Regions from separate parts of the Flavobacterium sp. RSP49 genome, predicted to be linked through region 3. Evidence: riboswitches for the same ligand, from Rfam matches in the RefSeq annotation. Region 3 holds a riboswitch; each other region holds the start of a gene.
The links. A riboswitch is a leader RNA that binds a small molecule or an ion and turns the genes downstream of it on or off. The one in region 3 is predicted to bind S-adenosylmethionine.
Positions count from the first base shown of each region.

Region 1 (3,163 bases), on a different contig from region 3:
CGTAGCATTTCCTCGCGCCGAAACCACAATAGCAATTTCCTCGCCTTGATTTACTTTATCAATAATAATTGCAACCACCTTATTTATTCCGTCGCCATTCGATAACGATTTTCCTCCAAATTTCAATATTTTCATTGTGTTCTGTTTTTTGGCTTAGAATATATCCTGAAGCAAATTGTGTAATTGTTTGTACTCTATCAAAAAAGCGTCGTGTCCGTGGATGGAAACTATTTCCTGATAGGTAACCCTCTTTTTATATTTTTTTAATTCCTCGTACGTTGCTTTATTTTCATTTGCCGTAAAAAACAGGTCGGAATTGATTCCAATAATATGAATCTCGGCTTCAATTTTTGAAGTTATCTCTTCGAATGATGTGCGGTCTCTGGTGATATCGATTGTTTTCAACAGTTGATTCATCATTTTATATGACGAAATTTGAAAACGTTTCTGCAATTTTTCGCCGTGATGTAGCAACCAGCTTTCTACATTAAAAATCCCCAATTCTTCATTGGTGGTTCGCTGAAATTTTGCAGCAAATGATTCCGGAGTTCTATAGCATAACATAGCATGAGTGCGAGCGTCTTCAATAGGTTTCGAAGAGTTGTTGAGAATTTGTTCCTGCAAAAAGCAATTGGCAATTAGCCAGTCTGTCGATTTCCAATCCGTTGCAATAGGAATTAAATGTTGTGCGATTTTTGGTTCTAAAGCGACCATCTCCCAAGCAATTCCGCCACCTACAGAACCCCCAATAATGGCGTATAGTTTTTTAATATCCAGAACCCGAATCCCTTCAATAAAAATCCTGGCAATGTCTCTGGCAGTAAAATCTAAATAATCTTCGATCTCAAAACCATCAAAACCATTTCCGGGAACATTAAATGCGAGTATTGTATATTTTGTAGTATCTATGGTTTTGTGTGCTCCAATTAAATCATTCCACCAACCGTTTTCGCCCACAACTTGTGAATTTCCGGTTAAAGCATGGTTGACCAAAACAATTGGTGCCGTATGCAATTCTGGCCCAAAAACTTGAAAACTTACGTTTAAGTCGGCATAAAAAGCGCCACTTTTAGTGGTGAAATTTTGAAATGTAATAGAGGTTGGTTTATTTTCCAATGGCAAATCTTTTATGATTTTTGATCTGTGTTTGGAAATATTATAAAGAAAGTCAGGTGTTATCTAGACTAATTCTTAGTGTTATCTTTCCACGATGAGCGTGGTAGAATGCAGCACCTTCTTCGATAAATCGAAGGGTTGCTAAGGCTTCATCGGGTCTAATCCCTCTGCCTTTCTTTATAACATTTCAATACGATTGTGAACTTATGAGTGCAAATTAAGCATTATTTTTTGTAACAACCAAATTTTTATGTGGATTCGCTTATTTGTTTGGGCTCCATAAATCCAAAAAACAATTCACACGCAATTGTTATTCTGACGAAGTAATGAGGATACTCATCCCGTTTTCTTACTTCGTCAAAACAACACTTTTAAACATCCTTTGAAAATCTCAAAACCGAAAATAAATTCGGATTTATTAAATAAAAAGCGCTTCATTCTCTTGGGAATACATTAGGAAAAGCAATGAATTAGGTACTATTTTTTGTGCCAAAACATCGTTCTTTGAGATCTCAAATCTAGGATGAATCAATTCATTCTTAGAATCGTTTTCCTTTTCTTTTTTATTTCTGAAATTAATACTTTTTAATAACCGAAATGTCTTTGTAAAATACTTTGTTGTGCTCATAATTTTTAGGTTTTAGGTGTTAATATTCATTTTTGGTCTCCTTGTATGAATTGTTGTGAGATTTGAAAAAAATCAGAAAAACAAAAAACCCTTTTAGATCCATATCCAAAAGGGTTTTAAGTTATACACTTACTTTTGGAATCAACAGCCGCGAATACACATAATGGCATTGACACAAATCATGTTATTGACTGTTGCGTTATTTATTTTTTGGCTTTTTAGGTTATTCATCGAGGCTTTTTGTGACTAAAAAATCTATTCTGTTTATTACTATTCAAAAAAAAAGCTTCCCGTTATCCGGGAAGCTTTTGATATATAATTTGATTTAAATTATGCAATAAGCAACCCTCAGGAATTTTCCTGTGCGACCTTAAACATATTACAAATATTAAATTTCATTTTTACTTTATTAGAATTTCAAAATTGCAAATTATTTTTTAAATATCCAAATAAGTTTAAGAAAATAATAGCGAAACTATTTTAAATATTATTTTTTCTTAATAATTTAGAACCCGAAAAATATTTATCCTCAAAAAAAACAAAAGATTAATTTGCAATTCAAAATGGTTTCATACATTTGCAATCAAATACAAGAGGAAAAATTTGAACTGATTGCAACCTCTTCATAATGAAACAAATTCATTATGAGTACTGAACGTTTTTCAGTAGAAAAAATGCTAAAGCAGAAACTCTTCTTTAGTCCTTTTTAGCAATTATTTTTTCTCGCTTAATTTAAAAATAACAATAATTATGGCCTATTTATTTACGTCAGAATCTGTAAGCGAAGGACATCCAGACAAAATTGCAGATCAAATTTCAGACGCATTAATTGATAATTTTTTGGCATTTGATGCTGACTCAAAAGTAGCTTGCGAAACTTTAGTAACTACAGGTCAAGTAATCTTGGCAGGTGAAGTAAAATCAAATACCTATTTAGATGTGCAACAAATCGCTCGCGATGTAATCAAGAAAATTGGTTACACCAAAAGCGCCTACATGTTTGAAGCGGATTCTTGTGGTATTCTTTCTGCTATACACGAACAATCTGCTGACATCAATCAAGGTGTTGATAGAGCAAATCCTGAAGAGCAAGGTGCTGGTGATCAAGGAATGATGTTTGGTTACGCAACAAATGAAACAGAAAATTACATGCCTTTGGCACTAGATTTATCTCATAAATTATTAAAAGAATTGGCCGTTTTAAGACGTGAAAATAACGAAATCACCTATTTGCGTCCGGATGCTAAATCTCAAGTGACGTTAGAATACAGTGATGACAACAAGCCAACTCGAATTGAAGCTATTGTAATCTCAACACAGCATGATGATTTTGACGAAGAAGCTACGATGCTTGCAAAAATCAAAAAGGACATCATCGAAATTTTGATTCCAAGAATTATTGCAAAAAATCCAGCGAGT
Region 1 is NZ_RYDN01000007.1:64,629-67,791, reverse strand. It holds gene thrA (bifunctional aspartate kinase/homoserine dehydrogenase I) at 1-135, opposite strand, end outside; gene EKM02_RS05780 (alpha/beta fold hydrolase) at 154-1,116, opposite strand; SAM riboswitch class I at 1,195-1,302, opposite strand; gene EKM02_RS05775 (hypothetical protein) at 1,535-1,744, opposite strand; gene metK (methionine adenosyltransferase) at 2,495-3,163, shown strand, end outside.
Region 1: another riboswitch for S-adenosylmethionine. It lies ahead of EKM02_RS05780 (alpha/beta fold hydrolase); the one in region 3 lies ahead of EKM02_RS00670 (Na+/H+ antiporter NhaC family protein).

Region 2 (3,163 bases), on a different contig from region 3:
CGGAGTGCATCGCCTCCCGAACCGTATCATTTCCTCTAAAAGAGAACGAAACATTACTTACACCTCCACTAATGTGTGCATGAGGAAGATTTTCTCGAACCCATTTTGTTCCTCTAAAGAAATCCAAAGCATTCAAGCGGTGTTCTTCCATTCCTGTCGCTACTGGAAATATATTCAAATCGAAAATAATATCCTGTGGAGGAAAACCAACTTTGGTAACTAATATATCATACGAACGTTGGCATATTTCTATTCGACGCTCGTAATTATCTGCTTGTCCAGTTTCATCAAAAGCCATAATAATTGCCGCAGCACCGTAACGCTTAATCAATTTAGCGTGATGAATAAATTGTTCTTCGCCTTCTTTCAAGGAAATCGAATTTACCACACTCTTACCTTGCACCACTTTTAGTCCAGCCTCAATAATATCCCATTTCGAGCTATCAATCATGATTGGAACTCTGGAAATATCCGGTTCAGCAGCAATCAAATTCAGGAATTTCGTCATGGCATATTCACCATCAAGCATTCCTTCATCCATATTTATATCGATGATTTGCGCGCCACCTTCCACTTGCTCTTTGGCAATACTGAGCGCTTCTTCGTATTTTTCTTCCTTGATTAATCGAAGGAACTTTCTAGAACCGGTAACATTCGTTCGTTCACCAATATTTACAAATACGCTGTTGGGCGTAATGATTAAAGGCTCTAATCCTGATAATACAAGGTTTCTTCTAGTTTCTGCTTGTGCCATTTTTTATTTATTTTTTTCAACAACGGAATAAATTTTGTTGTTGTTGCCTTTTATTTTCAACGGAATAAATTCTCCCGAAGCTTCGGGACTACAAAATGAGTCGTTCCTACGGAACTCTTATGTTGCTTGCTCCGCGAAGTCTCCCGACTTTTAGGATGTGTTTCAAGGTCTCTGACCTTGGTTTTATCGGTTAAAAACCGATTGTCGCTTCCTCAAAGTCGGAGACTTTGCGGAGCGGGCACGGATTACAAATCCGCGCTATCTAGTTCAACTAAAAAAATCCATTTTCAAACATCACTACACAGTTTAAAAAAACCATGCAGGAAATTTAATTACATTGTCGCCGTTGAAACCCTAGGTTTATACTCCTTTGCAATATCAGCAATCAACTTAATGTGTTCTGGCGTTGTTCCGCAACATCCACCTATGATATTTACTAAATTATCGTCTAAATATTCTTTGATAAAGGCCTGCATCTGTTCTGGCGTTTCATCGTACTCTCCAAAAGCATTGGGTAATCCTGCATTAGGATGTGCCGACACGTTGAAAGAAGTGTTTTGTGATAAGGTCTGCAGATATGGTTTTAATAAATCAGCTCCTAAGGCACAATTGAACCCTACACTCAACAACGGAATGTGTGAAACCGAAACTAAGAAAGCTTCCACGGTTTGACCTGAAAGTGTTCTTCCTGATGCATCGGTAATTGTCCCGGAAACCATGATTGGAATGTCAATATTACGTTCGTCTTTGACTTCTTCAATAGCGAAAAGAGCCGCTTTGGCATTTAAAGTGTCGAAAATGGTTTCCACCAACAGTAAATCACTTCCTCCGTCTATCAGTGCTTCTACTTGTTGTTTGTAAGCAATGCGCAAATCATCAAAAGTTACCGCTCTGTAACCTGGATCATTTACATCTGGTGACATACTCGCTGTTCTGTTTGTTGGTCCAATTGAACCGGCTACAAAACGGGGTTTCTCTGGATTTTTGGCTGTAAATTCATCGGCTACTTCACGGGCAATTCGTGCTGATTCGTAGTTGAGTTCGTAAACAATATCTTCGAGATGGTAATCTGCCATTCCGATGGTGGTTCCAGAGAACGTATTGGTTTCAACGATGTCTGCTCCTGCTTCAAAATAGGCGGCGTGTACCGCACGAATCGCTTGTGGTTGCGTAAGTGACAATAAATCATTGTTCCCTTTTAAGGAATGTGGAAAATCTTTGAAACGCTCTCCTCGAAAGTCTTCTTCAGAGAAATTGTAGCGTTGCAACATGGTTCCCATAGCTCCATCGAGTACGAGTATGTTTTTTTTAATGGCTTCTTGAATGCTTGACATATCTTGTTATTTCTTGTAAATCACGATCCATTTCGGGATTTACACTTTTGATTATTAATTACAAAAGTTCACTATATGAACTCTTTAGCCCCGATTGAAGCGATATCCTATTTTTCTGGCGTTCAGAAAAAAAGATATAGCGTAAAGCGGGAACGGTATTGGCAAAAAAACGCCAATTGTTCGCTCCTGATACCGAAATTAATTCAGCAGGCTAAAAATATATGTTGTCAAGAAAAGGTTTGAGAAATACTGAGTGAGTATTCGTGTGTTATCTATCTTAAATACTGAAACTGGTTCTGTATAAAGTAGAATGTAGCACCTTCTTTAAAGATAAAGGGTTGCTAAGGTTTCATTGGGTCTTTCCCTCCGCCTTTCGTGATAACTTTCAATAAATATAGGAACAGTGCAAAGTAAAGACATAGCGCCTATACTTGCAAGTATTAGCGCTATATTTTTTAACTAGTTTGTATTAAGTTGTTAAACGATGGCTTTAACCACGGCTTTTGGAGCTTCTTTACGAGTTCCGTCAAATCCGTCAACACCAGAAACTGTAGTATATTTCAGCACATATTTCTTACCCGGATTGATTATTTGGTAGGCTGCCTGACACATCATAGTTGCTTCGTGGAATCCACAAAGAATCAATTTCAGTTTTCCTGGATAAGTGTTTACGTCACCAATGGCAAAAATTCCAGGAATATTCGTTTGGTAATCCAAAGCATTATTTACTTTGATGGCATTTTTTTCAATGTCTAATCCCCAGTCTCCAATAGGACCTAACTTTGGAGTTAATCCAAAAAGCGGAATAAAATAATCTGTAGGAATGGTTCTGTGGGCTCCATTTTCTTCAATATCAATTGATTCTAAATGTTCGGCTCCATTTAAACCAACTACTTCTGCCGGCGTTATCATTTTTATTTTTCCGGAATCTTTTAACTCCTGCACTTTTTCGACCGAATCCAAGGCTCCTCTGAATTCATTTCTACGGTGAATTAAAGTCACTTCGGAAGCAATATTCGACAAGAAAATACTCCAATCTAAAGCGGAATCACCACCTCCTGCAATTACTACTCTT
Region 2 is NZ_RYDN01000007.1:81,319-84,481, reverse strand. It holds gene metH (methionine synthase) at 1-754, opposite strand, end outside; gene EKM02_RS05860 (homocysteine S-methyltransferase family protein) at 1,087-2,088, opposite strand; SAM riboswitch class I at 2,354-2,473, opposite strand; gene EKM02_RS05855 (NAD(P)/FAD-dependent oxidoreductase) at 2,566-3,163, opposite strand, start outside.
Region 2: another riboswitch for S-adenosylmethionine. It lies ahead of EKM02_RS05860 (homocysteine S-methyltransferase family protein); the one in region 3 lies ahead of EKM02_RS00670 (Na+/H+ antiporter NhaC family protein).

Region 3 (3,163 bases):
ACTGAACTCATATTGATAATTGAACCCGAACGTTGTTTCAGGAAAGTACGCTGAATGGCTTTAGTCATATTAAAAACCGATTTCAGGTTAACATCAATAACTTGATCAAAATCACCTTCAGACATTCGCATCAATAGGTTGTCTTTAGTAATTCCGGCATTGTTTATCAGAATATCGACTGTTCCGAATTCAGCTAAAACCGCATCTACAAGAGTTTGTGCTTCATTAAAATCAGCTGCATTCGATTGATATCCTTTGGCTTTAATCCCTAAAGCGTTCAATTCATTTTCCAAAGCCAAAGCTGATTCAACAGATGAACTATACGTAAAGGCAACGTTTGCACCGTGTTTTGCAAAAATTTCCGCAATTCCTTTTCCAATTCCGCGACTCGCACCAGTAATTATGGCAACTTTTCCTTCTAGTAATTTCATATTCAAAAATTAGTTTAAATTTTATTTGGAGCTATTCCTGCTATCCGCTTCAATCTTTTATGACCGCTATCGCTCACATAAAAGGATTTCCACTACTATCAGGGCTATCTTACAATGGTCAAATATATAATATTTCCCTTTTTAAAAAAAATTCAAAAGCAATAACAGTCAAATTCAACTCTTAAATTTTAAAGAAACGCTTAGTCCATTTGTCCCAAAACGAACTGTAAATAGCCACTAATGTGAAAATTAATAAAAACAAATGATACCAGGCATTACTAATTAAATCAAAGAAATTTAAGCTACCATTGGCATAACTCAATATAAGTAATATTTGAGCGCCATAAGGTAAGATCCCCTGAATTACACACGAAAAAATATCCAGAATTGCTGCTGTTTTTTTTGGATTTAAATTGTATTCATCATTAATTTCTTTGGCAATAGGTCCCGTAATTACAATAGAAACAGTATTATTGGCGATAGCCAAATTAGCAAATCCAACTATAGCGCCAATTCCGGCCTGTGCTGATTTTTTGTTTTTAATTCTTTTTTTTATTTGGACTAATAAATATGTTATTCCGCCCGCTTTATCTACCATCGCAGCTAAACCTCCCGTAAGCATTGACAATAAAAAAATATCTGTCATGCTGGTAAATCCCTCATATATTTTTTGAGTGAACTCCATGAGCGTAAATAAACCACTAAAATATCCAATAATACCAGCTAATAAAGTACCAATAAGCAATGTTGAAAAAACATTAACACCCACAACCGCCAATACTATTACTAAAATATAGGGTACAATCGCGATCCAGGAAAAATTATTTTTTGCAATGGCAACGGTAATAATATCCGAGTTTAAACCAAGATAAAAGAAAACCAAAATAGTCAAAACCGCAGCCGGAAAGGCAATAAACAAGTTAATTTTGAACTTGTCTTTTAAATCACACCCTAATGATTGTGTAGCGGCAATTGTAGTGTCAGAAATCATGGAAAGATTATCACCTAGCATAGAACCACCTAAAAGAGCGCCAGCTATGAGCGGTAATGAAGCTCCACTTTTATCAGCTAATGCCACCGCGATCGGGCCAATCGCTACAATTGCACCTACTGACGTACCTGTAGCAGTTGATAAAAAAGAAGCTATCAAGAAAATTCCTAATGGAAAATAAGCAACGTCAATGGTATTTATTCCAAGATTCACAACAGCATCTACCCCGCCCATGGCTTTACTTACCACAGCAAAAGCTCCCGCCAGCAAATATATTAAGCACATCGTTATGATTTTACTCTCACCACACCCTGCAATTAATGTAGCCACTTTATCCTCAGTAGAAGATTTAAATAATAAAAAAGCAGCAATGATACCAACTAAAACAGCTATTGGCGATGGAAAAGCATAAAAATCATTTAGAATAATTCCCGCTCCCAAAAAAGTAAAAATAAAAACAAATAAAGGAATTAATGCAAAGGCATTTCCTTTGTCTTTTGAAAATAAAGTCATAAAAATAATTTAAAATTAAAAATTACGACGAAAAACAAAGCTAAAAATGGGAATGTAGACAACATTTTTTCCAAAGGATTTGGCTTATCGTTTTAGCACCTTGCTTGTTGCTGCAGGTTGCTATCCTATTGAAGGATTCGTGATAACGGGTGCAAAAGTAATTAATTATTTATGAAATATTTTGAATTTTACTCTAAAAAATAATAAAACAAAAAAAACGCCACATAAAAATGTGACGCAATTATAAGTAAGATATTGAAAAACAGTCTTTAAATAATTAAAAAGCTACATTCCATTTTGGCAATCTTCCATTTTCGTCTAGGAAGTTTTGTAAAACTTGTCCTTCTATGAATGTTGGAATCACTTTAGTTTTATCGTTGAATGTCTCATACCAAACCACTTCTAGCGTGCTGATCTCTTCAATTTTCATTTGCGCTGGCCAAGAATATTTTCTTCCTGTTTTAGCAAATTGGTGTCCTTCAACAATCTTTTCTTTTAGACCTCCATTTTTGATTTTCAAAGTTCCGTTATTTTGGACAGTTCCGGTAGAACCCACCATAATCAACTCTTTCTCTTCTGCTACGGCATATACTAAAAATATTCCAGATCCTTCTGAAGCATTACAAACTTCGGCTAAACTATCTTCTGTAGTGAATGAAAACTGATTGGTAACTTTGAATTTTTTTAACTCTTTATACATTTTTTTTATTTTAATTTGAATTGGCTTCAGCAAAAAAATACCCAGCAATACCGCGAAGTCCATTAGAAACCATTCGTTTATGTTTACTTTTATTAGGATTACATCTGAAAAACAGATTTATTTACTAAAGTGCAAAGATATTTCTTTAATTGAATTTATAATAAAAAAAGCCCCACAAAATGCGAGGCTTTTATAATATTTAGTTAGAGTTTAGATTAACCTAAAACTTCTTTTACTTTTTTACCAATTTCAGCTGGAGAATCTACTACGTGAATACCACATTCTCTCATGATTTGCTTCTTTGCTTCAGCAGTATCGTCAGACCCACCTACGATTGCACCTGCATGTCCCATTGTGCGTCCCACTGGAGCGGTAACTCCTGCAATGAATCCTACAACTGGTTTACGATTACCATCAGCTTTGATCCAGTGAGCTGCATCAGCTTCTAATTGTCCGCCAATTTCACCTATCATTACAATACATTCTGTTTCAGGATCGTTCATCAATAATTCAACAGCTTCTTTTGTT
Region 3 is NZ_RYDN01000001.1:150,540-153,702, reverse strand. It holds gene fabG (3-oxoacyl-[acyl-carrier-protein] reductase) at 1-431, opposite strand, end outside; gene EKM02_RS00670 (Na+/H+ antiporter NhaC family protein) at 613-1,935, opposite strand; SAM-I-IV-variant riboswitch at 1,990-2,086, opposite strand; gene EKM02_RS00665 (hypothetical protein) at 2,213-2,635, opposite strand; gene sucD (succinate--CoA ligase subunit alpha) at 2,851-3,163, opposite strand, start outside.